Linked DNA regions of Cohaesibacter gelatinilyticus. The protein of the gene in region 1 interacts with the protein of each later gene in a pairwise test. Links are inferred from orthologs where the notes say so. Each region holds a gene or a part of one and is shown in the gene's direction. Other genes may lie near its edges.

Region 1 (12,373 bases):
GATGATCGAAGCTTTATCCCATATTTGCAAGCCTTTGAAACTGCCATCTGCCTGGGCTCATCATGCATCAATGGTGTTTGTTGTTGTCATTCTATGTAGCGGGCTCCTCACTCCCAGTCTTGCACAGGCGCAAGGTATGGCGGACGTCGCTTCGGGTCTTAGAACGGATCCGGATGCCCCGATTGAGGTGGAAGCAGATCAGCTTGATATTTACGACAAGAAAAAGGTTGCAATCTTTACGGGGAACGTGATTGCCAAGCAGGGGGAAACGCAACTCAATACCTCAACCCTGACCATCCACTATTCCGGGGGTGGGGCCGGAACGGCGCAGTCCATTACGCGTCTTGAAGCGAATGGCGGGGTAATCGTCTCTCAAAAAGATCAGAAGGCGACTGGCAATCGTGCCTTTGTCGATATGACCAAGGAGCAGATCACGCTGTCGGGAAATGTGGTGCTGACCCAGGGAAAGAACGTACTGCGTGGGAAAGAGCTGTTCATTGATATGCGCACTGGCGCTGCGAGACTTGCTTCAGCAGCACCGGCTAATGCTGCAGGTCAGAAAAAAGGCCGGGTACAGGGCTTGTTCACTCCCAATAGACGTCCCAAATAGGGCCTGACGCCCATTTTGCTCCTCAAATATCGCTTTATCTGTATCTCATTTGATTTTGAGAGACAATGTGGATTGCATTGAGGCTCGACAACAGACCCAAGAGCCTTTATTCAGGCAATTGACAGTCTCCAAGCGTGGAGCAGATTCAAGAAGGTGAAAATGAACGTGTCAGCGCAGCCATCTCAGATTTCCGGGAGCAATCTGGAGCCAGTTTCCGGCCCGGATGAATCTGGCATGCAGGATGGTCAGGGTTGGTTGACTGTCCACGATATTGGCAAGAGCTACAAACGCCGCACGGTCGTGACGTCTGCATCGCTATCAGTTCAGCGCGGAGAAGCTGTGGGTCTCCTGGGTCCCAATGGTGCGGGTAAGACCACGGTTTTCTACATGATCACGGGATTGGTGCGTCCGGACAAGGGCTTTATTTCCCTTGATGGCTATGACATCACCAAGTTGCCAATGTATCGCCGTGCCCGCCTGGGTATCGGTTATCTCCCACAGGAAGCTTCCATCTTTCGTGGGCTGAATGTTGAACAGAATATCATGGCTGTCCTGCAGCTTGTCGAGCCAAATCGCAAGAAGCGCAAAGAGCAACTGGATGAGCTGCTGGAAGAATTCTCCATCACTCACTTGCGTAAAAGCCCGTCCATTGCCTTGTCCGGTGGTGAGCGCCGTCGCCTGGAAATTGCCCGTGCGCTGGCTTCTCGTCCTTCTTTCATGCTGCTTGATGAGCCATTCGCCGGCGTTGATCCCATTGCGGTAGGCGATATCCAGCAATTGGTTCGTCATCTCACCGCGCGTGGGATTGGTGTTCTCATCACCGATCACAATGTTCGCGAGACGCTATCTTTGATTGATCGGGCCTTTATCATCCATTCAGGGAATGTTCTGACCAATGGTAGCCCTCAAGAGATCATCGACAATCCAGATGTCCGTCGTCTCTATCTCGGCGAGAGCTTTACCATGTAGTTTTCTTTTCCTAGTTTTCCAATGACTTAACACCGGCTTTAGGCCGTTTTAAGACAATGGACTAGTAGGCAGAGTTAGAATTTGTGCATGTCTGTGTCAGGCTGCTATAGTGATAAGCAAGACTCATACCAAAATTGGTACAGCCTCTTGTAGCGGACAGTTTTCATGGCATTGACGCCCAGATTAGACCTTCGACAAAGCCAGTCTCTGGTCATGACACCGCAACTGATGCAAGCTATTCAGTTGCTGCAAATGTCCAATCTGGAACTGACCGCGCATATCCAGAAAGAGCTTGAAAGCAATCCGTTGCTCGAACAGCCGGAGACGGATAATGCGATGGCTGAGTTTGGTCAAGAGGCGCCCATTGCCAATCAAGCTGAGAATTCTGCAGAACACGCTACGGGAGACGAAGTGCATGCTACACCGGATCTTGCGGATCAGATGGGCGAAAAGGCTGCCGATCATACTGAAGCGATCAATCAGGATCTGGATGCTCGACTTGATAACGTTTTTCCCGATGACAATGATCGCCCAAACCAAAGTGACGGACCACAGTTAAACGATCCATGGATGTCTACGCCAACTCGCAATGGTGGTGCCAATCCTGATTTCGATCTTGAGGCGGTTTTGGCAGGCACAGAAAGTCTGTCGGATCATCTGGAGGAACAGTTGATCACATCCATTGCTGAGACCAGGGGACGGATTATCGGGCAATTCCTGATCAATGAATTGGACGAACAGGGATATCTGAAATCTGATTTGACGCTGGTTGCCAATCGGCTGGGTACTGAGTTGAAGGAAGTGGAAGACGTTCTCTCCGTATTGCAAACTTTTGAGCCTTGTGGTGTTTTTGCACGCTCACTGGCAGAATGCCTGGCGCTTCAACTCAAAGATAGAAATCGTTTTGATCCGGCAATGGAAGCTTTGCTGGATAATTTGGATTTGTTGGCAAAGCGTGATTTCCTGACGTTGAAAAAGCTCTGCAATGTTGATGATGACGATTTCAGCGAAATGATAATGGAAATTCGTGCGCTGGATCCGCGACCGGGAAGTGCTTTTGGGCAATTAACAGTTCAGCCCGTGATTCCCGACGTCTTTGTGCACCAGAACAATGACGGTAGTTGGAAGCTGGAATTGAATAGTGAAACCCTGCCGCGTGTACTGGTCAATCGTACTTATTATTCCAAGATCAGTAATTCAGCCAAGAACAGTCGGGAAAAAGAATTTCTGGTTGATTGTCTGCAAAATGCCAACTGGTTGGTGAAGAGTCTGGATCAACGCGCGCAGACAATTTTGAAAGTAGCGACCGAGATTGTCCGACAGCAGGATGCATTCTTCGCTTATGGCGTAACACATCTGCGTCCCTTGACATTGAAGACGGTAGCAGATGCGATCTCGATGCATGAATCAACGGTCAGTCGAGTGACTTCCAATAAGTATATGGCGACCAATCGGGGTGTATTTGAGCTGAAATATTTCTTTACATCGGCCATTTCCGCTACAGGTGGAGCAGACAGTCATTCAGCTGAGGCGGTAAAATATCGTATTCGTCAAGCAATTGACGCAGAGGATGTCAAAAAGGTTCTCTCAGACGATGCATTGGTGAAATTACTTCGTGACGAAGGCATCGACATCGCTCGCAGAACCGTTGCCAAATATCGTGAAGCTATGAATATCCAATCTTCGGTACAAAGAAGGCGCGAGAAAAAAGCAGCTCTTGGTTAGGATATACACCATCAATCTGGCGAATCTGGCATCAAGGTACTCTGAATATGGCTTGAAAAGAGCGACAGACAGGCAGGTTGCGCTGTTCAGATACCTTATTGACAGAAGATGCTGATCATTTTTTGGTGACCAGCTTGTCTTCGGATGTTCTGATAGAAGGCCAACAGCCCAATAGGGTGATTCCCTTACTGAAGCTATTATATCTCCATTCTTGTCCTTGTCCTTTCGGAATATGCATATCAAAGGCAATGTGAAGCTTAAGTGTTTATCCCTATTTGATTCGTTCCTAGCTTCTGGGGAAGATCTCCGTAGGCTTGGCTCTGCCAAAATGCATGTGAGTAATTTTATAACAATTTGAAATTATAATTTTACCATTTCTTTCAATAATTTTGCCCGGTGGATAAGGATTGGAAGAAAGGGCTTTCCTAACCAAATATGCGCTGGCTTCTGGCCAAATTGGAAATTTTTTGGCACACTGGCCATATGCACCAGACAAAATTTCACGACATTGACATTTGGCAGCGAAAAGCCTACATGCATCAGCCGCAAGGATTGGATGCAGGGCAAAAAACGCTGTATGGCCCCGTCCAGCCAAATGGGTATTTATGCTTTGCTGTGGTCTGATGTGTGGTGCTTGTGGTCTAATTGGCCCAAATGACATATGTCAGGGCCTTGGCCATTCTTTTGATGAGAATGGATAATGTGACCGTTTCTTTGACCCAAATTATTAGGGGGTTCTATGACACTTCGAGTATCTGGCAAGCAAGTGGATGTAGGGGAGTCTCTACGCAACTATGCAGAAGCACGTATCGCAGAGAGTGTTGAAAAATATTTTGACGGAAGCTTTTCCGGCCATATGACTTTGGAAAAGGAAGGCATTGGCTTCAAGAGTGATTGCGTCGTGCATCTTGATACCGGGATGGTGTTGCAAGCAAGTGGATCGGATGGCGATCCGCAGAAAAGCTTTGAGCTGGCAGCAGAGCATATCGAAAAGCGTCTGCGCCGTTACAAACGCAAGCTAAAAAACCATCGTAACGAAAAGAACTTGGCTATTGAAGCTGCTTATGGTGTTTTGGAACATCCAGATGCACATGAGGAAGTGGCTGAAGATTTCACTCCAGTCGTGATAGCTGAATCAACTTCTCCCATTCGTGCCATGTCTGTAGGCGATGCCGTAATGGAATTGGACTTGGTTGACGCACCGGTTGTGGTCTTCCGTAACGCTGGTGACGATGGCATCAATATCGTCTATAAACGCAAAGATGGTCATATTGGTTGGGTCAATCCTACCCTCGCCAAATAAGTGCCGGAACATTAGGCCCTTCCCGATTGGAGGGGCCTTTTTAAGAAATGTACGCCCCAGGCGTTTGCTACACATGAGAGTTTCATGGAACTGAACGATCTTATTGCTCCCAATGCCATTGTGCCTCTGCTCAAGGCTAGCAGCAAAAAACAAGTCATTCAGGAGCTATCTGAAAAAGCAGCGCGCCTCACAGGTCTTCCGCAGCGCCAGATTTTCGATAAACTGCTCCAGCGTGAAAGACTGGGTTCCACCGGAGTTGGTCAAGGGGTCGCAATTCCCCATGGCAAATTGGCTGAATTGGATCGTCTTTGGGGCATTTTTGCAGTTCTGGACAAACCGGTCAATTATGAAGCTCTGGATGATCAGCCGGTTGATATCGTTTTTCTGCTTTTGGCACCTGAAGGGGCGGGAGCAGATCATCTCAAAGCATTGGCGCGGGTGGCCCGCGTTCTACGCAGCCCGGATACCCTTGCCAAATTGCGTTCGGCAACCGACAGTGATGCCATCCGGGCCGTTCTTTGTGAGATGGAACGGTCAGACGCGGCCTGACGTAGGCCGTACTAGCTCAAAGATTTATCCGAAATTTGATATCTATCGAACGCTGTGCCCACATAGTAGGCCCGGCGGCTTAGCCGCCAGAATAGCCATGAGTGCAGGCAAGATTTTTAAATCATGAAGAATTCGAACGCATTTGCATTCGGGAACCGATAGGTGACCGCAGCATGACTGCGCACCCGTGTAGGCCCGGCGGCTAGCCGCCGGAATAGCCGTGAGCGAATTAATGCACGCTTACGGTTTCGATATCATGGCGCATGGCGCTGAGTTTGGCCGCAGACTCGGAATTGGCCAAGGCAATGGGATGGCCCTGTATATCCAGAAGTGCCCATAATTCCTGATCTTGCGGCAGATCCGGTGCTTCAGGGAACATTTCCGAGACTTCCTCGACACTTACTTGGCGGATGTAAGCCATGCGTCGCTCCAGCATGATGGATTCCATGCCGTCATAATTTTCTTCAGATTCATATGCGGAATCGTCAGTCATTGGCTTTCTCCTGGATGACGTCAAGAGCAGCTCATTCCAATCATCGTGGATGATTGGTTTGCTGAGCATGCCCAAAAGCGTGGCTGGTTTATCAGTCCTTCACGTCAATTGCAATTTTTCGAATGACTTTTTCTGGTTCCGGGCGAGCAAGATCAATGGAAAGCAGGCCGTCTTTCAGTTCTGCCCCGAGAATCTCTATACCTTCAGCCAACACAAAGGCTCGCTGAAATTGCCGAGCAGCAATGCCGCGATGCAAATAATGGCGATCCTGGTCTTCGACCTGACGACCTCGAATAACCAATTGGCTCTCTTCCAGCGATACGTCCAGTTGATCACGGGTAAAGCCTGCAACAGCAAGGGTGATACGCAAAATATCGCCGCCTTCCATGCGTCCGTCCAGAAACTGACTCTCATTGGCGGCAATGCGTTCGATATTGTAAGGAGGGTAACCCTCATTTGCCCCTTTTGTGACCCGGTCAAGCACGCGCTCAACTTCATCGAAACCCAAAAGGAACGGGCTGGAAAAAGCAGAAATTCGAGACATAACGGCCCTTCTATTTTAAGCGACACGTCAAGACAGAATAATCAGTCCCATCTTGAGGAGGGAGTAGCCCTCGATCAGACCTTCAAGAAGCATCTGACTTTGTATCAATATGGGGTGCATTGATCTGCGCTTCAAGGGAGGATTTTGCTTGTGGCAAAAGCAAGGCGTTCGGCCTCACTCATCACTCGAATCCAAAGTTCGTCACATCGATTAGTGAGCACCGAACGAACTTTGGATTCGAGTGACGAGCAGATAATGTTTCCAGCGTGATTTCAGGAATTGAAATAGGCAAACGAACCTGCAGACAAATGATACCTATTTCAATTCCACCACACTAGGGCCGAATACTGACCTTGGTACCAATTGGTGTCAGGCGCCAGATTTCCTCAATTCCCTGATTGGTGAGGGCAATACAACCATCCGTCCAATCATGGGCAAGGGCTGGTAATTCTGACATCCAGTTTGGCTGACCGTGAATGAATATATCGCCACCAGGATCAACGCCTTTGGCTTTTGCGTTGGCCCGTTGGGCAGGCAAGGGATAATTCAGCCCAAGCGAGAGATGGAATTTCGAACCGGCATTGCGACGATTGATCAGATAGTCACCTTCTGGTGTCTTGCCATCTCCCTCTCTTGTCTTCTGACCTTTGGGGGTAAAGCCCAGTTTTATGTCATAGCTTTTGAACAGCTGTCCTTGACGATAGAGCTTCATCTTGCGCTTGGCTTTTTCGATGACGATGCTATCGATTTGCTGCTTCTCGGTTACCATTGTGGGGGCGGCGACAGCTTGCGGCCAAAGCCAGAAAACAAGGCCGGCAGCCAAGCTGAAAGACAGTGCAAGAAAGAAAACAAAGAGACGAAAGCGCAACATGAGATAGCCATGGAGTAGAAAAGTCCAACTCCGCTTATGAGTTGCCAATATGGCTCAAATTAGGCTTCACCCGATGATCTGTTACAGGTGCAAAATAAAAAGGCCGCTGCTCATATGAACACGGCCTTTTTATTGATTGTGACTGAAATATGAAACTTACGCGCGTTTGCGACGACGATCAGCATTTGGCTGATAAGCAATTTCAGAATGATATTCACAATATGGCGATCCGGCCTCGGATTTGCATCCGCAGAAATGGAAATCGCCATCACCAGGATCACCAATTGGCCACTTGCAGGTATTCTCCGTAAGGGTCAGGATGGACGCCCGTTTGGAGATAGGAACAACAACAGCGTCGTGCTGAGGCTTTTCCTTTACTTTAGGTTGTGGAGCCGATTGTGGTTTGGTATCCGCTTTCAAGGCTGTTGCACCAACAGTGGGTGCAGGATTGCTGGGAGCCTGCCGTGTTGGACGGCTTGCCTGATTGCGTGGTCTACGGGCGCGCTGGGTGCTGGTGGTCGTTTTTGCACGACCAGAAAGACCCAGACGATGAACCTTGCCAATAACGGCATTGCGCGTAACTCCGCCAAGTTCCGCTGCTACCTGACTGGCACTTAGGCCGTCTGCCCATAATTTCTTCAATAATTCGACGCGTTCGTCAGTCCAAGACATTCTAGGAGCCTCCGTCTAGACTGTGAAAGATGACAAAACAGACCCGTCCTCTTGCGAAGCTTTCGCAACCAAGAGCTGTGTTATCTTTCCAATGTATATGTTTGCCGCACGAGATATAGTGATTAACACTTTGTAAACTACTATATGCAAACGCATCGTCGCAACATCCTGACGAATCAAAATGGTCCTTTTCCCCAGAATTCCGAATCGTTTTGCGGCCTTCACTGTTGCTCCAAGCGATATTTTGCGATTCAGGGAAAATTTGTGATCAATTTGTGGATAACCTGTGCAATGCCTTTGGATAATGAGATGGCATCATGAGCGGAGCGAATGTTGCTTGCTAGATATCAAAAAAAGGCGACGAAGCGCGTGGTGTTTGCGTATAAAGTTGTTAGTTTGCTATCGCTATAATCTGCTGAATTTGCCTTGAGCTTTGGTATGAACAACTAGTTGATTGACAAATACCAGACTTTCTTGCAAAAGAATGCCTTCTTCTTGCCGCGACTTTCCGCGGCTTTTTTTATTCTGACCTTTTTGGGAGACCAAGACCTTGGGACGAGGAATCTAGAAATGACACAAAATCCGTTGTTTGCTACCTATGCGCGTGCTGATCTGAAATTTGTTCGGGGTGAAGGAGCTTGGCTGACAACGGAGGATAACCGACGATTCCTGGACTTTGCGGCAGGTGTAGCTGTGAACTCCCTGGGTCATACCCATCCGCACCTGACCGCTACCTTGAAGGATCAGGCGGACAAGCTTTGGCATGTCTCCAATCTTTACGAAAATCCTCTCCAGCAAAAACTGGCAGAGCGGCTTTGCGCGGCTACATTCGCCGACAAGGTCTTCTTCACCAATTCCGGTGCGGAAAGCATGGAATGTGTGATCAAAACCGCACGCCGTTATCACTATGCAAATGGTCAGCCGGATCGCTATGAAATCCTGACTTTCGACGGTGCCTTCCATGGCAGAACGATTGCAACCATCGCGGCGGGCGGTCAGGAAAAATATCTCGAAGGTTTCGGGCCAAAGGCTCCAGGTTTTACAATGTTGGCAAAACCAGACATCGAGCTTGTCAAGGCTGCGATGAGCGACAAGGTCGCAGGCATTTTGCTTGAGCCATTGCAAGGCGAAGGTGGAATTCGTGAAATCGATCCGTCATTCCTGAAGGCGCTGCGGGCTTTGTGTGATGAGACCGGAACACTGCTTTTGCTTGATGAAGTGCAAACCGGAGTTGGCAGGACAGGCAAGCTCTTTGCTCACGAATGGGCAGGTATCACACCGGATGTGATGGGCGTTGCCAAAGGAATTGGTGGTGGCTTCCCGTTCGGTGCATGCCTTGCAACCGAAAAAGTGGCAGAAGCCATGATTGCAGGCACTCATGGTTCCACCTATGGCGGTAATGCGCTGGCTATGGCAGTCGGCAACGCGGTTCTTGACGTCGTGCTGGAAGACGGTTTTTTGGAGAAGGTTCGTAGCAACGGACTGAATTTGAAGCAAAAGCTCGCTGCGCTTGCTGATACATATCCAGACCAGATCGAGACCATCCGTGGTGAAGGCTTGATGCTTGGCATCAAATGCAAGAATACCCCCACAGAGCTCCTTGCCAAAGCACGTGAACATGGCTTTTTGGCTGTTCCCGCGGGAGACAATGTATTGCGCCTGTTGCCGCCTCTGACCATCGGTCAGGAAGAAATTGAATTTGCCATTTCGGCCCTGAATGCTGCCCTTGCTGATTTGCAAGACGCACAGACTGCCTCCTGATAAGAGAGGGGATTGATACAATGACAAGCAATCCAGTCCGTCATTTCATTGATATCGAAGGTATGGATACCGTTGATATCAAGGATATTCTTGCAACGGCCCACAGCATCAAAAAAGCGCGTCAGACAAAGCGTCGCTCGGATATTTTGCAAGATCAAACGCTTGCGATGATTTTTGACAAGCCATCCACTCGAACCCGTGTTTCTTTTGATGTCGGAATGCGGGAACTGGGTGGCGAGCCGCTTATGTTGACCGGTCAGGAAATGCAACTCGGCCGTGGCGAAAGCATCTCGGACACGGCCAAGGTTCTCTCCCGCTTCGTTGATGGCATCATGATCCGTATGTTGGACCATGAGGCAGTGTGTGAGTTGGCAAAGACTGCCACGGTGCCGGTTATCAACGCGCTGACCTATTATTCCCATCCTTGCCAGATCATGGCCGACATCATGACTTATGAAGAACATCGTGGGTCATTGGATGGAAAGGTTGTGACTTGGGTCGGGGATTACAACAATGTTCTGGTGTCCTGGTTGCATGCTGCGGAGCATTTCGACTTCACCATTCGCGTTGCAGTCCCAAGCGAACTCATGACCGGCATGGATGAGATCAATCGTCTGAAAGACAAAGGTCTCAAGATTGAAGTCTGTGATACGGCAGAAGAAGCTGCGGTTGGCTCTGATCTGATCATTACTGACACATGGGTATCCATGGGTGATGAAGATGCAGAACGTCGTCATAACCTCTTGAAACCCTATCAGGTCAATACCAGATTGATGGAAATGGCCAACGATGAAGCCCTCTTCATGCATTGCCTTCCTGCTCATCGGGGCGAGGAAGTAACGGATGAGGTCATGGATGGCCCGCAATCAGTCGTCTTTGATGAAGCGGAAAATCGCCTGCATGCTCAAAAAGGTGTGCTGGCCTGGTGCTTCAACAAGGCCAACAATGATTTGAAATAACCCCATCTTTCGTGCTTCGGTGCGAACGGGTATATTGGGATTTGAAAGCGAGGGTGGATGGGCTATAGGCACGTCCGCCCTTTGCCGTTTACAAAAGAACAGGTTGAGCATGAGCCAAATCAGCACAGATCAAGCGCCCCAGCAGCCCTTGGACCGCATCTTGCCTTTCCAGATTGACGGGCTCGATGTGCGTGGGCGGATGGTGCATCTCAATGAAACCGTCACAACCATTATCGAGCGCCACGATTATCCTGATGCTGTCAATCGTTTGCTGGCAGAGGCGGTCGCTCTTACCGCCTTGCTTGGATCGTCTTTGAAGTTTGAAGGCAAATTCATCCTTCAGGTTCAAAGTGAAGGAGCTGTCAATGTGTTGGTCGTGGATTACACGGCTCCTGATGCGGTTCGTGCCTATGTGCGCTATGATGCCGATGCACTGAATGCCCTTATTGAAGCTGGCAAAACAAAGCCAGAAGATCTGCTGGGCAAAGGGCACCTGGTCATGACCATCGATCAGGGCCAATATATGAACCGCTACCAGGGTGTTGTTGCGCTGACCGGTCAATCTCTGGAACTTGTTGCCCATGACTATTTCATGCAATCAGAGCAGCTGCCAACCCTTGTGCGCCTTGCTGCTAGCCAGATGATGGAAAGTGCCAAAGGGGATGAAAAGGTTCGTTCCAGCTGGATGGCTGGTGGAATCCTGGTGCAATATCTGCCTGAAAGTTCAAAGGATATTCCGCATCGTGATCTGCATCCCGGCGATCACCCGGATCCTGAAAAGCAAGGTGAAGCCCTGATAGAGGAAGTAGATGCCTGGCGTGAGACGGAAGCTCTGATCGGTACCATTCAGGATCACGAATTGGTCGATCCCCAGGTCAGTGCTGAAACATTGCTCTATCGTTTGTTCCATGAAAATGGGCCACGTGTCTTTGAGGCGGGTGCAGTGCGTCATCAATGCAGCTGTTCCAATGAGCGTATTGAGGCGATGCTGGCAAACTTCAAGCGTGAAGAGATCGAAGATATGGTGGTTGATGGCAAAATCGATGTGACATGCGAATTTTGTGGTGTGAGCTACCATTATGATCCCAAGCCTTGGATCAAGAAGTAAGAGTTCGATAAAGCTTTCATTAACAAAAGCCCGCCTTTGGTGGGCTTTTTTGTGTCTGAATATTTCCAATTACTTGGATCTGTATCCAAGTCACGACAGGTTGCGACACTTGGTTACAAAATTCCGGCGTAAAACCGGACCGCGAAAACTTGACCCAGTGCCGCTTACGGTTTGAAATAGAACAAACGGGTTATCTGAATGCTGATAACCACTAAGCAGGACCATGGACCTAAAATGTCCGCAAATTGATCGTATGAAACGGAAAAGGCATCCGTTACTGACTTTGCTTCGTAAACAGCACGACAGAGTTGGTTTGGTGACGGTTTCCGAGCCCTGCCCAGCTATTGGATAGACTAATCGTGACACATGAGCCCAAGCACCCCTTGCCGCAAGAATTACCCAATCCATCACGCCGGTCAGCTCCTGCAGGTGGTGTTTCACGGATAGAGGGACCGGTTCCAGCTCAATCCATAGCTATTCGAAACCCATCGATCCTGAACTGGGTGGCTCGGATCGTTCTGCCTATTTTATTGATAGCCGTGACGGTATTTGTCTTTCGTGGATTGATCGGCTCCAAGCCTGATATCGGCAAGCTTGCTGCACGCGAGGAGGCTTATGCAGTTGAAGTCAAAACTGTAACTCCGACCCAATATCAACCGAGTATATCTTTGTTTGGGACAGTATTTGCTGCTCGTACGGTTGAACTGCGTGCTCTTGTGGGAGGTGAAGTCATCTGGGTCAATCCAGGGCTTGCGGAAGGGCAGGTTCTCTCGGAGGGAGAAGCTCTGGTGCGAATTGACGCCTTTGAT
Region 2 (12,470 bases), on another replicon or contig:
GAAAATTAAGGACCTGGATATTCAAGTGGTTCGAGGTGGCTAGTTCATGATGATGTCAGGCTTGAAAATGCTGTCATTTCAAGCGATGTTGTATTTTAATCACAGGCTGAGATCTGTCAGCAGGCTAAAATCAGACATGCTGTCACATTTTAGCAACAATTTGGTTGAATAGAAACGCAGCAGGAGCGATGCTGCGTCGATGCAGGCGATGTAACGAGAATCAAGCCGAATTTGCCTGTCTGCCAGATTGGAGCTGTTGACCAGAATGACTAGCCTAAATGAGCCTCATGAAACGATGTCGATGGCCGAACCAGGGCGGCGTGCCCGCCTGATAGGCTTGGTGACTGTTATTCTGGCTGTCGCTTCGGGGATTGTGACATTCGTTATTCTGCTTGGTCTGACATCCATTGATCCAGATGAGATTGTCATTCGCAACGCCTTGATCGTCAATGGCGTGTTCCTGATTGCTCTATTGCTTTCCATTCTCTGGGAAGCCGGGATTATTCTGGTTGCCCGAAAGCGTGGTCGTGCTGCAGCCAGATTGCATATTCGCGTTGTATTGTTGTTTTCGCTTGTCGCCGCTGTTCCAACGATCTTGGTGGCTATTTTTGCATCCATAACACTGGATCGCGGGTTGGATCGCTGGTTTTCCTCACGAACACTGGCCATTATCAATACATCGCAAACTGTTGCTCAGGCCTATCGCCGAGAACATGCGACGGTATTGCGGAATGAGCTTTTGGGTATGGCGCAGGTTCTGAACCAATCGGAACCCTATTTTATTCTTGATGAGAGCCGTTTCAAGAACATACTGATTCAGCAGGCCAATATTCGCGGGCTTCCTTATGTATATCTGGTTAATGGGCGCGGTGAACAGCTGGTGAATTCGCCCAATCGTTTGGAGCAACCACTCCCTGATTTACCTACTGATGAGCTTATCAAGCGTGCACAAGGGCAACCTGTTCTGATATCGTTGGGAGATTCCAACCTTGTTGCTGGTATTCTGAAGCTTGATGAGTTTAATGATGCCTATCTGTTTGTATTGCGGGTTATTGACCCTGCAGTTTCCAACTTTCTTCGCATGACAACCGAAAATGTTCAGGAATATCAAGCGTTCTTGAACAGTCGATCAAATATTCAGCTTGCATTTGCAATTTTATATGCTGGAGCAGGTTTGATAGTCATGCTGGCTGCAATCTGGATTGGTATCGGTTTTGCCAATCGTCTGGTTGCTCCAATCAAACGTTTGATTTTTGCTGCCGAGAAAGTAAGGCAAGGGGATCTATATGTTCGCCTGCCTATTGATAAATCGTCTGCTGATTTTTCGACGCTTAATACCACATTCAACACCATGACTACCGAATTGCGCTCGCAACGCGATGAGTTGCTACTTGCAAAAGATCAGATAGATGATCGGCGACGCTTTACAGAGGCGATGTTACAGGGAGTAACCGCTGGTGTTCTAGGTGTGGATGCAACCCATAAGGTCACATTGGCAAATCCTTCGATCCAGAAAATTCTTGCGAAAGAAGAACATGAGCTCCTTGGATCGGAACTTTCTGATTTTCTGCCTGAAATTGCCCCGTTGGTGGAGGGAGCCGAGCATGATACCGGACAATTACGGGAAGAGCAGGTTGCCATCATACGTGAAGGTCTCGAATTTACGCTTCGCGTTCGAGTGACGTCCGAAATTTCTGACCAGGAGAGCCATTCCTATGTGGTGACACTCGATGATGTGACAGAGCTGGTCAGTGCTCAGAGATCTGCCGCCTGGGCTGATGTTGCACGCAGAATTGCTCATGAGATCAAGAACCCACTCACCCCCATTCAGTTATCTGCCGAGCGTCTTCGTCGTCGCTATGGCAAGAAAGTGGAGGAGGATGATCGGCGTGTGTTTGATCAATGCGTCAATACAATTGTGCGCCAGGTTGGGGACATAGGCCGTATGGTCGATGAGTTCTCCTCGTTCGCTCGGATGCCGAAACCGGTATTCGAACCAGCAGATTTGTCGGAGTTGGTGAAGCAGTCCGTGTTTTTGATCGAAGTTGCCAATCAGGAAATTCTGTTCGAAACCAATATTCCGGACAGAATGCCGGGATCGTTCGATCAACGCCTTTTGGCGCAAGCAGTGACAAATATTGTCAAGAATGCCACGGAGGCTATTTCCGGACGCGAAGATCGGCAGGATGAACAAGGGCATGTCATTATACGTGCCGCCGAAGATGGTGAGGCCTATTGCTTGCAAGTGATCGATAATGGAATTGGTTTGCCAATCGCCAATCGTGCCCGCTTGCTGGAGCCGTATATGACGACGCGTGACAAGGGAACCGGGCTGGGATTGGCAATCGTTCGTAAGATTTTGAAAGAACACGGCGGATCCATCCATTTGCGCGACGCGCGTGAAGTATCAGATCACGAGACAGGTGCTTGCATTGAGATGCGTATTCCAAAAGACCCGAACGTTTCCAATGATCAAAATGTTGATGAAGACCATAATTCAGGCCTTGAGCGCCCGTTAGCCGAGTCCCAGAATGGAGTGAATTAGTATGGCAGCTGATATTCTTGTTGTTGATGATGAAATTGACATCCGCGAACTGGTTGCCGGGCTGCTGGAGGATGAGGGTTACATGACCCGTATGGCGGCGGGAAGTGATGAAGCGTTGGAGCTGATCGAACAACGAAGGCCTTCGCTGGTTTTCCTTGACATCTGGTTGCAAGGATCTCGTCTGGACGGTTTGGCTCTTCTTGGAGTGATCAAGCATAAACACCCAGATCTACCTGTTGTCATGATTTCCGGTCACGGAGGCGTCGAAACGGCCGTGGCGGCGATTAAACGTGGTGCTTATGATTTTATTGAAAAACCTTTCAAAGCCGATCGTCTGATCCTGATCGCGGAGCGGGCGCTTGAAGCCTCCGCGCTGAAGCGTGAAGTAAAAGATCTCAAGAGCAGATCCGGGGATACCACCAGTTTGATTGGTTCTTCTTCTGTTATGAACCATCTGCGCCAGATGATTGAAAGAGTAGCTCAAACTAACTCACGCATTCTGATTTCTGGTCAATCTGGTTCAGGCAAAGAGCTTGTCGCGCGCTCCATTCATAAAAGCTCTCATAGAGCCGATAATCCGTTTGTCACCTTTTCCTGTGGGCAGGGGGATCAGGAAGGGTTGGAGTTTGAACTGTTCGGCACTGAAGCGGATGGTACCAGCTTACGCAAGGTTGGGGTTCTGGAAGAAGCGCATGGTGGAACACTATATATTGAGGAAATAGCTGACATTCCTGCCGACTTGCAGGCCAAATTGATGAAAGTGCTAACAGAGCAAAGCTTCTTACGTATTGGTGGACGTGCTCCGGTGCATGTCGATGTTCGCATCATTTCGTCCACTTCTCAAAATATGGAAGATCAGATTGAAACGGGAACCTTCCGATCTGATCTGTTCCACCGTCTTAATGTTGTACCCGTTTCGGTGCCGCCTTTGGCAGACCGTCGCAAGGATATCCCGGAGCTTGTTCTGCACTTCATGGAACAACTTGCTGCAACTGCAGGCTTGCCTCCACGCAAGATCGGCGAAGATGCAATGGCGATACTTCAGGCTCATGATTGGCCCGGTAATGTACGGCAGCTGAAGAATAACGTTGAACGGTTGCTGATCCTGACCAAAGGTGACGATGATGCCATCATTTCTGCGGATCTTCTTCCAAGTGAAGTGGGCGAGACAGCGCCTAGTATCCCTGGGGGCGGCGAAGCCAGTGAGCAAATCATGTCTTTGCCGTTAAAGAGAGCTCGTGAAGTGTTTGAACGAGAATATTTGAAAGCACAGATAGCACGCTTTGGTGGGAATGTATCTCGTACTGCAGAATTTGTGGGTATGGAACGCAGTGCTCTTCATCGCAAGTTGAAATCTCTGGGTGTGGTTTGAATTTCATTCTTTCTTTTGCTCAAGACCATAGCTTGCGATAGTGTGGCTAGTTTGAGATGAATCACAATTGTACGGCTACATTTGAGATAGAGTAGTCAGACTTTCTCCGATATCGGGTCGACGAATGTTCGACTGCAAGAATAAGAGCGATAGTTCATGAAGGTATTGATTTGTGGGGCCGGACAGGTTGGTTACGGTATTGCCCGTCATTTGTCTGCTGAACAAAATGATGTCACGGTCATTGATAGCTCACCGGCATTGGTATCCGCTATTCGCGATACGCTGGATGTGCGGGGTTATGTCGGTCACGGAGCACATCCCGATATTCTTGCTCGAGCCGGAGCAGATGAAGCCGACATGATCGTGGCAGTGACCCTGTATGACGAAGTCAATATGGTGGCTTGTCAGGTCGCGCACTCCATCTTCAATGTGCCCACCAAGGTTGCGCGGGTTCGTGCTCAGAGTTATCTGGAAAAGCACTGGGCCAATCTGTTTTCACGCGAGCATATGCCAATTGATGTGATCATTTCCCCTGAAGTGGAAGTTGGTGAAATGGTGCTTTCACGCATGGCATTGCCGGGCGCTGAAGACACGGTTCGTTTTGCTGACGGACAGGTCATCATGGTTGGAATTCAATGTGATGAGGGGTGTCCCGTTGTTGATACTCCGTTGCGGCAATTGTCTGAACTTTTCCCTGATCTACATGCCGTCGTGGTCGGTATACGTCGCAACTCCCGTCTGTTTGTTCCACATACTGATGATCAGATGTTGGAAGGTGACCTTGTTTATCTGGTGGTGGCCAAGGGGCAGGTTCGCCGTACTCTCTCTATTTTCGGCCATGATGAAGGGCAGGCTGCCCGTGTGGTCATTGCCGGTGGCGGTAACATTGGTCGCTATGTAGCAAAAACATTGGAAGAACGCCGGACGCGCACGAAAGCCAAAATTATCGAGGTAGACCGTGAGCGGGCAATCAAGGTCGCAAATGATCTGCACAACACGATTGTATTGCAGGGTAGCGCGCTTGATCTTGAAATTCTCAAGGAAGCCGACATTCGTGATACCGATACTCTTATTGCTCTTACCAATAATGATCAGGTCAATATTTTGTCCTGTGCCATGTCCAAGCGTCTTGGATGTAGCCGTACCATGGCTTTGTTGAATGACGCACATTACCCAGAATTGGCTCAGGATCTCGGGATTGATGCTTATGTGAATCCACGATCAGTTACAATTTCCAAAATTCTACAGCATGTTCGTCGTGGTCGTATTCGTGGTGTCCATGCGGTGGAAGATGGTGCAGCAGAAGGTATTGAGGCCGAGGCATTGGAAACCTCTCCACTGGTTGGACGCCCGTTACGTTCAGTTGAATTTCCTGATGGGGTTCGGGTTGGGGCGATCTATCGATCTGGTGATGTCATCATGCCTGATGGAGAAACCAAAATTCAGGCCGGGGATCGTGTAATCTTGTTTGCGTTGGCTGATCGTGTCAAACAGGTTGAAACATTGTTCCGTGTCAGTTTTGAATTTTTCTGATTTGGGTATTCCATTCGGTTCTGGACCGGAGCATAGTTCCACATGACGGCCATTTTCTATTTTCTGTCGATCATTCTCGGTTTTCTTGGCAGTCTCATGTTGCCCACAGCGTTGATCGCAATCAGCGCCGGACATAGTGATCTTGCAGAGGAATTTCTGCTGACCGCAGGACTGACCGGCTTTTTGTCAGGTGGCGTCTTCTTTGCCTTGCGAGGGCAGGAAAAAGAACTGGTCAATGCTCAGACTTATCTTCTTTGTATTCTTGTTTGGATCGGCCTACCGTTTGTCGCTGCGTTTCCATTTGTGATTTCGGGGCAATTGTCTGGCATCAATGCCTTGTTTGAGGCAGTCTCCGGATTGACGACCACCGGAGCAAGCATGTTTCGTACATTGGAAGAAGTTCCGACCGCCATCATATTCTGGCGATCCATTCTTCAATGGTTTGGTGGTTTCCTGACACTTCTGACTTTTTTACTGATTCTGGCGCCCAATGGGGTCGGTGGGCTTCCCAATCGTCACATAGGCATGATGGAACGGGCCTTTGGAGAAGAAAGCGGGCGAACATTCTATGTAGCGCGTCAGGTTGGTGGAGCGTATGCGATCCTGACGCTGATACTTGCCTGGTTGCTCATCTTGAGCGGCATTCCTCCCTTTGAGGCTATGTGCCTTGCCTTTTCCACACTGTCGACCGGTGGTTTCATGCCGATTGATGGAACCTTGGCGAGTTATGACAATCGTTGGGCGGAGTTTCTTATTGCTTTGGGAATGATAGCTGGTGCGACCAGCATCTTTTGGCATCGCATGGCCGTTCGTGGTAAATTGCAGATGCTGACGGAACACCGGGAAAGCTACTATCTCTTTGGCCTTATGGCAGGTCTTGGTCTTCTTTATTCCGTCACCCTTTTTCGCCTCGCTGGTAGTGCTAGCGTATTGCCGCCATTGTCAGCACTGCGTCAGGGTTTCTTTACAGCGGTGTCTCTTGTTTCAACTGCCGGCTTTGAAATTCGCCATGCTGATGTGACTGTTCTTCCTGGTTTGCTGGTGGCTTGCCTTGCCCTGATAGGTGCAACACCCTTTTCAACGGCAGGTGGACTGAAACTCTATCGGATTGGCGCTATGCTTATGCAGGCAGGGCGGGAAGTCGGTCGTTTGATTTACCCGCACTCCATTCGAGGGGGACGATTTGGCAAGACGGAATATACCATTCAGTTGATGAAATCCATCTGGGCGTCGTTTCTGCTTTCCATCCTGCTGGTTATTGTCGTAGCAGTCGTGCTAAGTCACGATATCGGTCATTTTGATGGAGCTCTATTTGCGGCAATTTCCGCCTTTTCCAATATTGGACCGTTATATTCGGCAGGCTGGAATGCAACGAATGCCTGGCCGGATTATTATCAGTTATCGCTTATATCCAAGTATGCCTTGATCATAACGATGATTTTTGGCCGATTTGAAATCATAGTTTTGCTTGGGGCGATCAACATAAATTTCTGGCGCCGATAGATCGCGGCTAAAACTCTCCGCTTTCTTGTTGGTACAGGCATGTGGTCTCTTGGCAGCAATCAGATTTCAGTTAGTATGGGATGAGTACTGAATCAGTTTTTATTATTGAACATTCCAATGGTTAGTCGGGACTATCTGATTTTGTAGGTTTTGATGCCTAACCTTTGCGGCGCGCGATTTCACGCTGACTTGTGGACAATCAATGCGATATCCGAGCCTAATTGGCTATTTATGAAATCACGTCTTGGCCTTTCCGCATTTGCTGGTCAATAATGATTATCGGTTCACCTTGACACCAAACAGATAAACAATAAGGCAGGAAAAATGGCAGAACGCGCCCAGAACCTCCAAGATACTTTTCTCAACCATGTTAGAAAAACCAAAACGCCGCTGACCATTTTTCTCGTGAATGGCGTCAAGTTGCAAGGCGTTGTCACGTGGTTTGATAACTTCTGCGTCTTACTGCGCCGTGACGGACATTCCCAGCTGGTCTATAAGCACGCGATTTCGACCATCATGCCAAATGGCCCTTTATCGCTGTTTGAAGGCGGAGAAACCGCCGAGAAAGCCGATAGCTGATTGGCTGACCACGAAGAATTTGAGGGCGATAAGCCCAAGCGCCGCAATCGCCCTTTGATTGACCGAGGGGAGGTTGCGGTTTCTGCATTGGTTCTGGTTCCCATTCTCTCGCAACATCTACAAGGCAAGAAAATTGCTCAAGGGGATGGCAAGCCCATTCGCCGAAGCGATCAGGCACGTCTTGAAGAAGCGAAAGGTCTTGCTGCTGCCATCAATCTGAATGTGGTTGATGTGTTACGGGTCCCACTGACTACCATTAGACCTTCCACCCTTATTGGTAAAGGCAAGCTTGCGGAGATTGGCGATCGAATTCATGATGACAAGATAGAGCTTGTTATCATGGATTCTCCGTTGACACCTATCCAGCAACGCAATCTTGAAACAGAATGGAAGTGCAAGGTCCTTGATCGAACTGGTCTCATTCTTGAAATTTTTGGCCGTCGGGCGCAAACCAGGGAAGGACGCTTACAGGTCGAACTTGCTCATCTGAACTATCAAAAAGGCCGCCTGGTTCGTAGTTGGACTCATCTGGAGCGACAGCGTGGTGGTATTGGCTTCATGGGTGGTCCAGGCGAAACCCAGATTGAAGCAGACCGCCGGGCCTTGCAGGATAAGATCGGTCGATTGGAGCGAGATCTGGAACAAGTGCGCCGAACACGCGGGCTACATCGTTCAAACAGGCAGAAGGTACCACACCCGGTCGTCGCTCTGGTTGGCTATACAAATGCCGGAAAATCTACGCTTTTCAATCGCTTGACTGATGCGGATATTTTCGCCAAGGACTTACTTTTTGCGACTCTGGATCCAACCCTGCGGACCTTGAGCCTTCCGCATGGTCGTCAGATCATTCTGTCAGATACGGTGGGATTCATTTCCGACCTTCCGACACATTTGGTTGCGGCCTTTCGTGCTACTTTGGAGGAGGTGCTTGAGGCAGATGTCATTTTGCATGTGCGCGATATCTCCCATGAAGATACAGCTGCGCAGGCTGAAGATGTTGCCAGCGTACTGGATCATCTTGGAATCAAGATGGATGAAGATCCACGTGTGATCGAGATCTGGAACAAGATTGATCTTCTTGATGACGAGGAACGTATGTCTTTGGTTGATTTGGCGGGGCAGCAGCAGCGCTCCCTTGCTACAGAGCAAATGCAAGCGATTGCGCTGTCTGCAATTACCGGTGAAGGTGAAGAGCTGTTACTTGAAGCAGTCGAAGATAAATTGGCCGAGAAGGACAATCTACTTTCTGTTCGTCTGGATTATGCCGATGGGCAGGGACTTGCTTGGCTTTATCAGCATTGCGATGTATTGACACGAGAGGATGAAGAAGAAGGTATCAGATTGTCTCTTCGCATTCAGATGAAGTATCAAGATGAGATCCGAAATCGTTTCAGAGTCATATAGAAAATAGAAGGGGCGCAAAGCCCCTTTTTGTCAATGAAATGTCAATCTGAACTTGCAGCCGCAATCTCCACCCGACATCCTTTATCATGGAACTGCCAGTCGTTTTCTCCCGTCTGTTTTCAAGAAGGGATTGAAATCGGGTAGTCGACAGTTTGTGCATCTATCCAAGGACAGGGACACAGCTCATACAGTTGGAAGTCATCATGGCTCGCCAGTTATATTGAATGTTGCTGCAGGAAAGATGGCAAAAGACGGACAAGCATTCTATCTCTCGGACAATGGCGTCTGGCTGACCGATCGAGTGGTGCCCAACTATTTAGGTCCGTGATTTGGCGGCTTGCCAGAGTTCTTCCATTTCATCCAGACTTGCTTCGTGAAGGCTTCGACTTTTGTTCTCCAGGCTGCTCTCGACGTGCGCGAAGCGATCACGGAATTTCTGATTGGTCATTGCCAGGGCTTCATCTGGGTCAATGTGACAATGGCGTGCGAGATTGATCACAGCAAAGAGAAGATCGCCAATTTCCGATTTCATCTCTACGCTATCAAGAGAAGTGCCTGATTTTAGCAATTCAGCCAACTCGGTTCTGGATTCCTGCGTTTCTTCTTCTATTTTGTCCAGGACGAGATGTGGATCATTCCAGTCAAAGCCAACCTTGCTGGCTAGTTTTTGAAGTTTGACAGCGGCTTTCATGGATGGAAGGCCACGTGGTACATCATCCAGGAATGCTCCTGGTCCATCACCTTCAACAAGGCCTAGTGCTGTGCGGCGTTCTTGGCGTTCCTGCTTTTCTTCATTCTTGATGGCTTCCCATGCACCTTTGACAAGATCTTTACCGCGTTGCCCTGCATCTCCAAAGACATGAGGATGGCGCCTGACCATTTTCTTTGTGATGGCGTGGACGACATCTCCGAAATCGAATGCCTGTTGTTCTTTGGCCATTTGTGCATGGAAGACAACTTGCAAGAGGAGATCTCCGAGCTCTTCTCTCATATCATCCAGATCATTTCGCTCGATAGCGTCCTGCACCTCATAAGCTTCTTCAATCGTATAGGGAATGATGGAAGCAAAGGTCTGCTCTACATCCCAAGGACACCCTGTATCCTTATCCCGCAATCTGGCCATGATTTCCAACAGCATAGAAATGTCGTTCGAGGCTTCAATTTTCATATCTGATATCATGGGAGAAAGATCCATCTGGGAATTACGCAGGCGAGGGGAGCTGGATGTTAGTCGTGCTGCGGTTTGATGCCGAAACACATATCACGTTTATGACCGAAGCCTTTACGTTTGGAAACTACAAATCCGACTTCTTGTAAATTACGGCGAACCCAGCCAGCAGCGGTATAGGTGGCAAAGGTTGCTCCTTGCTGACTGGATTCCAACAGCGTCTTGAGCAGGGGCAGGGCCCAGAGATCCGGATTGGTCTTGGGATTGAAGCCGTCCAGATACCATGCTTCGATCTGGCCAGATAATTCTTTTGGTAGCGATTGCAGGCCGTCATGCGCATCGCCAATGAAGAGATACAGGTAAGCTTGTTCAAATGCGAGACAGTTCCAGCCTTGCATGAGGTTTTGCCACTGACTGATCAAAACTTCAGAGAATGGTTTAAGTTCGCTCCAAGGGGAGAGAGCTTTTGTCAGCTCATCTGCGCTCATTGGGTATTTTTCAAAGGAGCAAAATGTCAGGTATTGGTCACTTGATATCACGTCTGCGCCATCCTCTTGCGCGCAATCGGCTATGTTATCCTCATGTAACTTATTTAAAGAGATCTTTGTGGATGAGTTCTGGTGGTGCATATATGCCTGCCATGTGGCAAGAAAATTCAAGCCGGTACCAAATCCAAGCTCACCGATGATCGGGTATTTCTGTTTTTTCCATTTTTCAGGAAGTCCATTCCCTTCAATGAAGACATAGCGTGTTTCTTCCAAACCGTTCTGGCGGGAATAGTAGCTGTCGTCAAAGCGTGTGGATATGGGGGTCAAATTGTCCAGCCAGGAGAGTTCTGCCTGTTCGGCCATAGGAAATGCCTTTGCTATCAGTTAGGGTTCGGCCACTCAATCTCACGCTAAATTAAGATGGAACAAGACCAAATGCCAAGTGCAAATAGCAGCCTTTCCTCACACGCTGTCGATTGCCTGATTGTTGGTGGCGGAATCTTTGGCCTGTCAATCGCAAGAGCTCTCTTAGGGGCGGGATTTTCAGTCATGATCGTCGATCGAGCCGGTGCCGGTGAGGGGGCAAGCTTTGGTCTTCTTGGTGCGTTAATGCCACATATGCCGGCCAGATGGAATGTCAAAAAAGAATTTCAATTCAATGCATTGAAATCTCTTTCTAAAGTTAAAGCAACTCTTGAAGAAGAGGTTGATCTTCCTACCGGGTATGAGCGCTGCGGACGGATTGTACCGCTGAGCAATTCCAATCTGAAGGGTCATAGTCAGATCCGTTCGGATGAGGCTGAACGCGTCTGGCAGAAGGCAGAGACCGGATATTTTTATGAATTGCGCTGCAAGGTCGACTATGATGGATGGCTCAATCCGGATTTCGCTCCCGAAGGCTATGCCTTCGACAATCTATCCGCTCGTGCAAGTCCTCGACTTTATTGTGCGGCGGTGAAGGCAAGCGTAGTGAAACGCGGTGGCGTCATTCGAGAACATTGTGAGGTGATTGAAATAAAAGAGCAGGGGGCTGGCGTAGTGGTCACATTGGCTGATGGGTCCAATATTTCAGCTGGTCAGATGGTCTTGTCGGCAGGCTATCAATCTTTTCCCATTCTGGAAGCGATGCTGGATCGCTCCAATCTCGGTCAGGGCGTCAAAGGTCAATCTTTGCTGGTCAAAGCTGATCAGGGGCCTGGGCTACCCATCCTCTATGATCGCGGGCTTTATGTGGTGCCCCATGACCATGGTTATTGTGCAATTGGCAGCTCGTCGGAAAATGAATGGCAAGACCCATCTTCGACCGATGAGATATGTGATGAAATGTGGGAGAAGGCACAAGCTCTTTGTCCTGCGGTGCGCGGTGCCGAAGTTGTTAATCGATGGGCTGGTGTCCGTCCGAAAGCCATTAAACGCGATCCCATGATTGGTTTCCTGCCGGGTTCCAAACGAGTATTCGTTGCTACTGGTGGGTTCAAGATCTCCTACGGCATTGCACATCACATAGCACAGATTGCTATGGAACGTCTGAGCGGGCTTCCTGATAGTTTCGAGGTTCCACCGACCTTTGAGCTTTCTCATCATCTGTCAGAGACGTGATGGAACCAAGCGTTCTTCTTCTAATCAAAGCTCTCTCAGTTTTGCCGCTCCGCGGAGAAATGCGCGTTGCGAAGCACTTTGCTGCGTGCAGAGATGCCTTATTCATGCAGACGTTACAGATAGACAATTGATTCAAAGTGAAAACATATTCACCAATCGTGTGTGGACGCTATTACAAATGACGTTTGCCATCGTCGAACCAAAGTCAGAATATCTTTCTTTGATGATGGCAAGTATATAGTCGCGCAGCATGGCAGGAATGAATCCGATTGTTCGGAG

What was found.
Region 2: the proteins of ptsN (region 1) and trkA interact in binary tests that used the Escherichia coli proteins (3 or more experiments, as listed by UniProt). The link is inferred for Cohaesibacter gelatinilyticus from one-to-one orthologs.

Annotation. Positions count from the first base shown.
Region 1 is NZ_OBEL01000005.1:238,406-250,778, forward strand. The notes cover bases 3,526-6,423. They hold ptsN (PTS IIA-like nitrogen regulatory protein PtsN), read left to right. Parts: upstream 3,526-4,691; coding sequence 4,692-5,156; downstream 5,157-6,423. Other genes in these bases: hpf (ribosome hibernation-promoting factor, HPF/YfiA family), read left to right, coding at 4,044-4,607; CRO57_RS18820 (DUF1150 family protein), read right to left, coding at 5,386-5,649; CRO57_RS18825 (Hsp20 family protein), read right to left, coding at 5,741-6,193. Outside these bases: LPS export ABC transporter periplasmic protein LptC, read left to right, coding at 1-5; CRO57_RS18790 (LptA/OstA family protein), read left to right, coding at 2-610; lptB (LPS export ABC transporter ATP-binding protein), read left to right, coding at 845-1,579; rpoN (RNA polymerase factor sigma-54), read left to right, coding at 1,745-3,304; CRO57_RS18830 (L,D-transpeptidase family protein), read right to left, coding at 6,528-7,064; CRO57_RS18835 (GcrA family cell cycle regulator), read right to left, coding at 7,221-7,736; CRO57_RS18840 (aspartate aminotransferase family protein), read left to right, coding at 8,307-9,497; argF (ornithine carbamoyltransferase), read left to right, coding at 9,518-10,456; CRO57_RS18850 (Hsp33 family molecular chaperone), read left to right, coding at 10,566-11,564; CRO57_RS18855 (efflux RND transporter periplasmic adaptor subunit), read left to right, coding at 11,924-12,373. UniProt on the Escherichia coli protein: Seems to have a role in regulating nitrogen assimilation.
Region 2 is NZ_OBEL01000001.1:1,367,578-1,380,047, reverse strand. What follows is about bases 3,267-6,261. They hold trkA (Trk system potassium transporter TrkA), read left to right. Parts: upstream 3,267-4,073; coding sequence 4,074-5,450; downstream 5,451-6,261. Other genes in these bases: CRO57_RS06165 (TrkH family potassium uptake protein), read left to right, coding at 5,493-6,261; ntrX (nitrogen assimilation response regulator NtrX), read left to right, coding at 3,267-3,917. Also shown: ntrC (nitrogen regulation protein NR(I)), read left to right, coding at 1-43; CRO57_RS06180 (sensor histidine kinase NtrY-like), read left to right, coding at 266-2,545; more of ntrX, read left to right, coding at 2,547-3,266; more of CRO57_RS06165, read left to right, coding at 6,262-6,953; RNA chaperone Hfq, read left to right, coding at 7,278-7,532; GTPase HflX, read left to right, coding at 7,533-8,936; CRO57_RS06150 (RNA 2'-phosphotransferase), read left to right, coding at 8,989-9,264; mazG (nucleoside triphosphate pyrophosphohydrolase), read right to left, coding at 9,253-10,098; tRNA (5-methylaminomethyl-2-thiouridine)(34)-methyltransferase MnmC2, read right to left, coding at 10,164-10,955; CRO57_RS06135 (NAD(P)/FAD-dependent oxidoreductase), read left to right, coding at 11,028-12,191. UniProt on the Escherichia coli protein: Part of the constitutive potassium transport systems TrkG and TrkH. May regulate the transport activity of TrkG and TrkH systems. Binds to NAD(+) and NADH.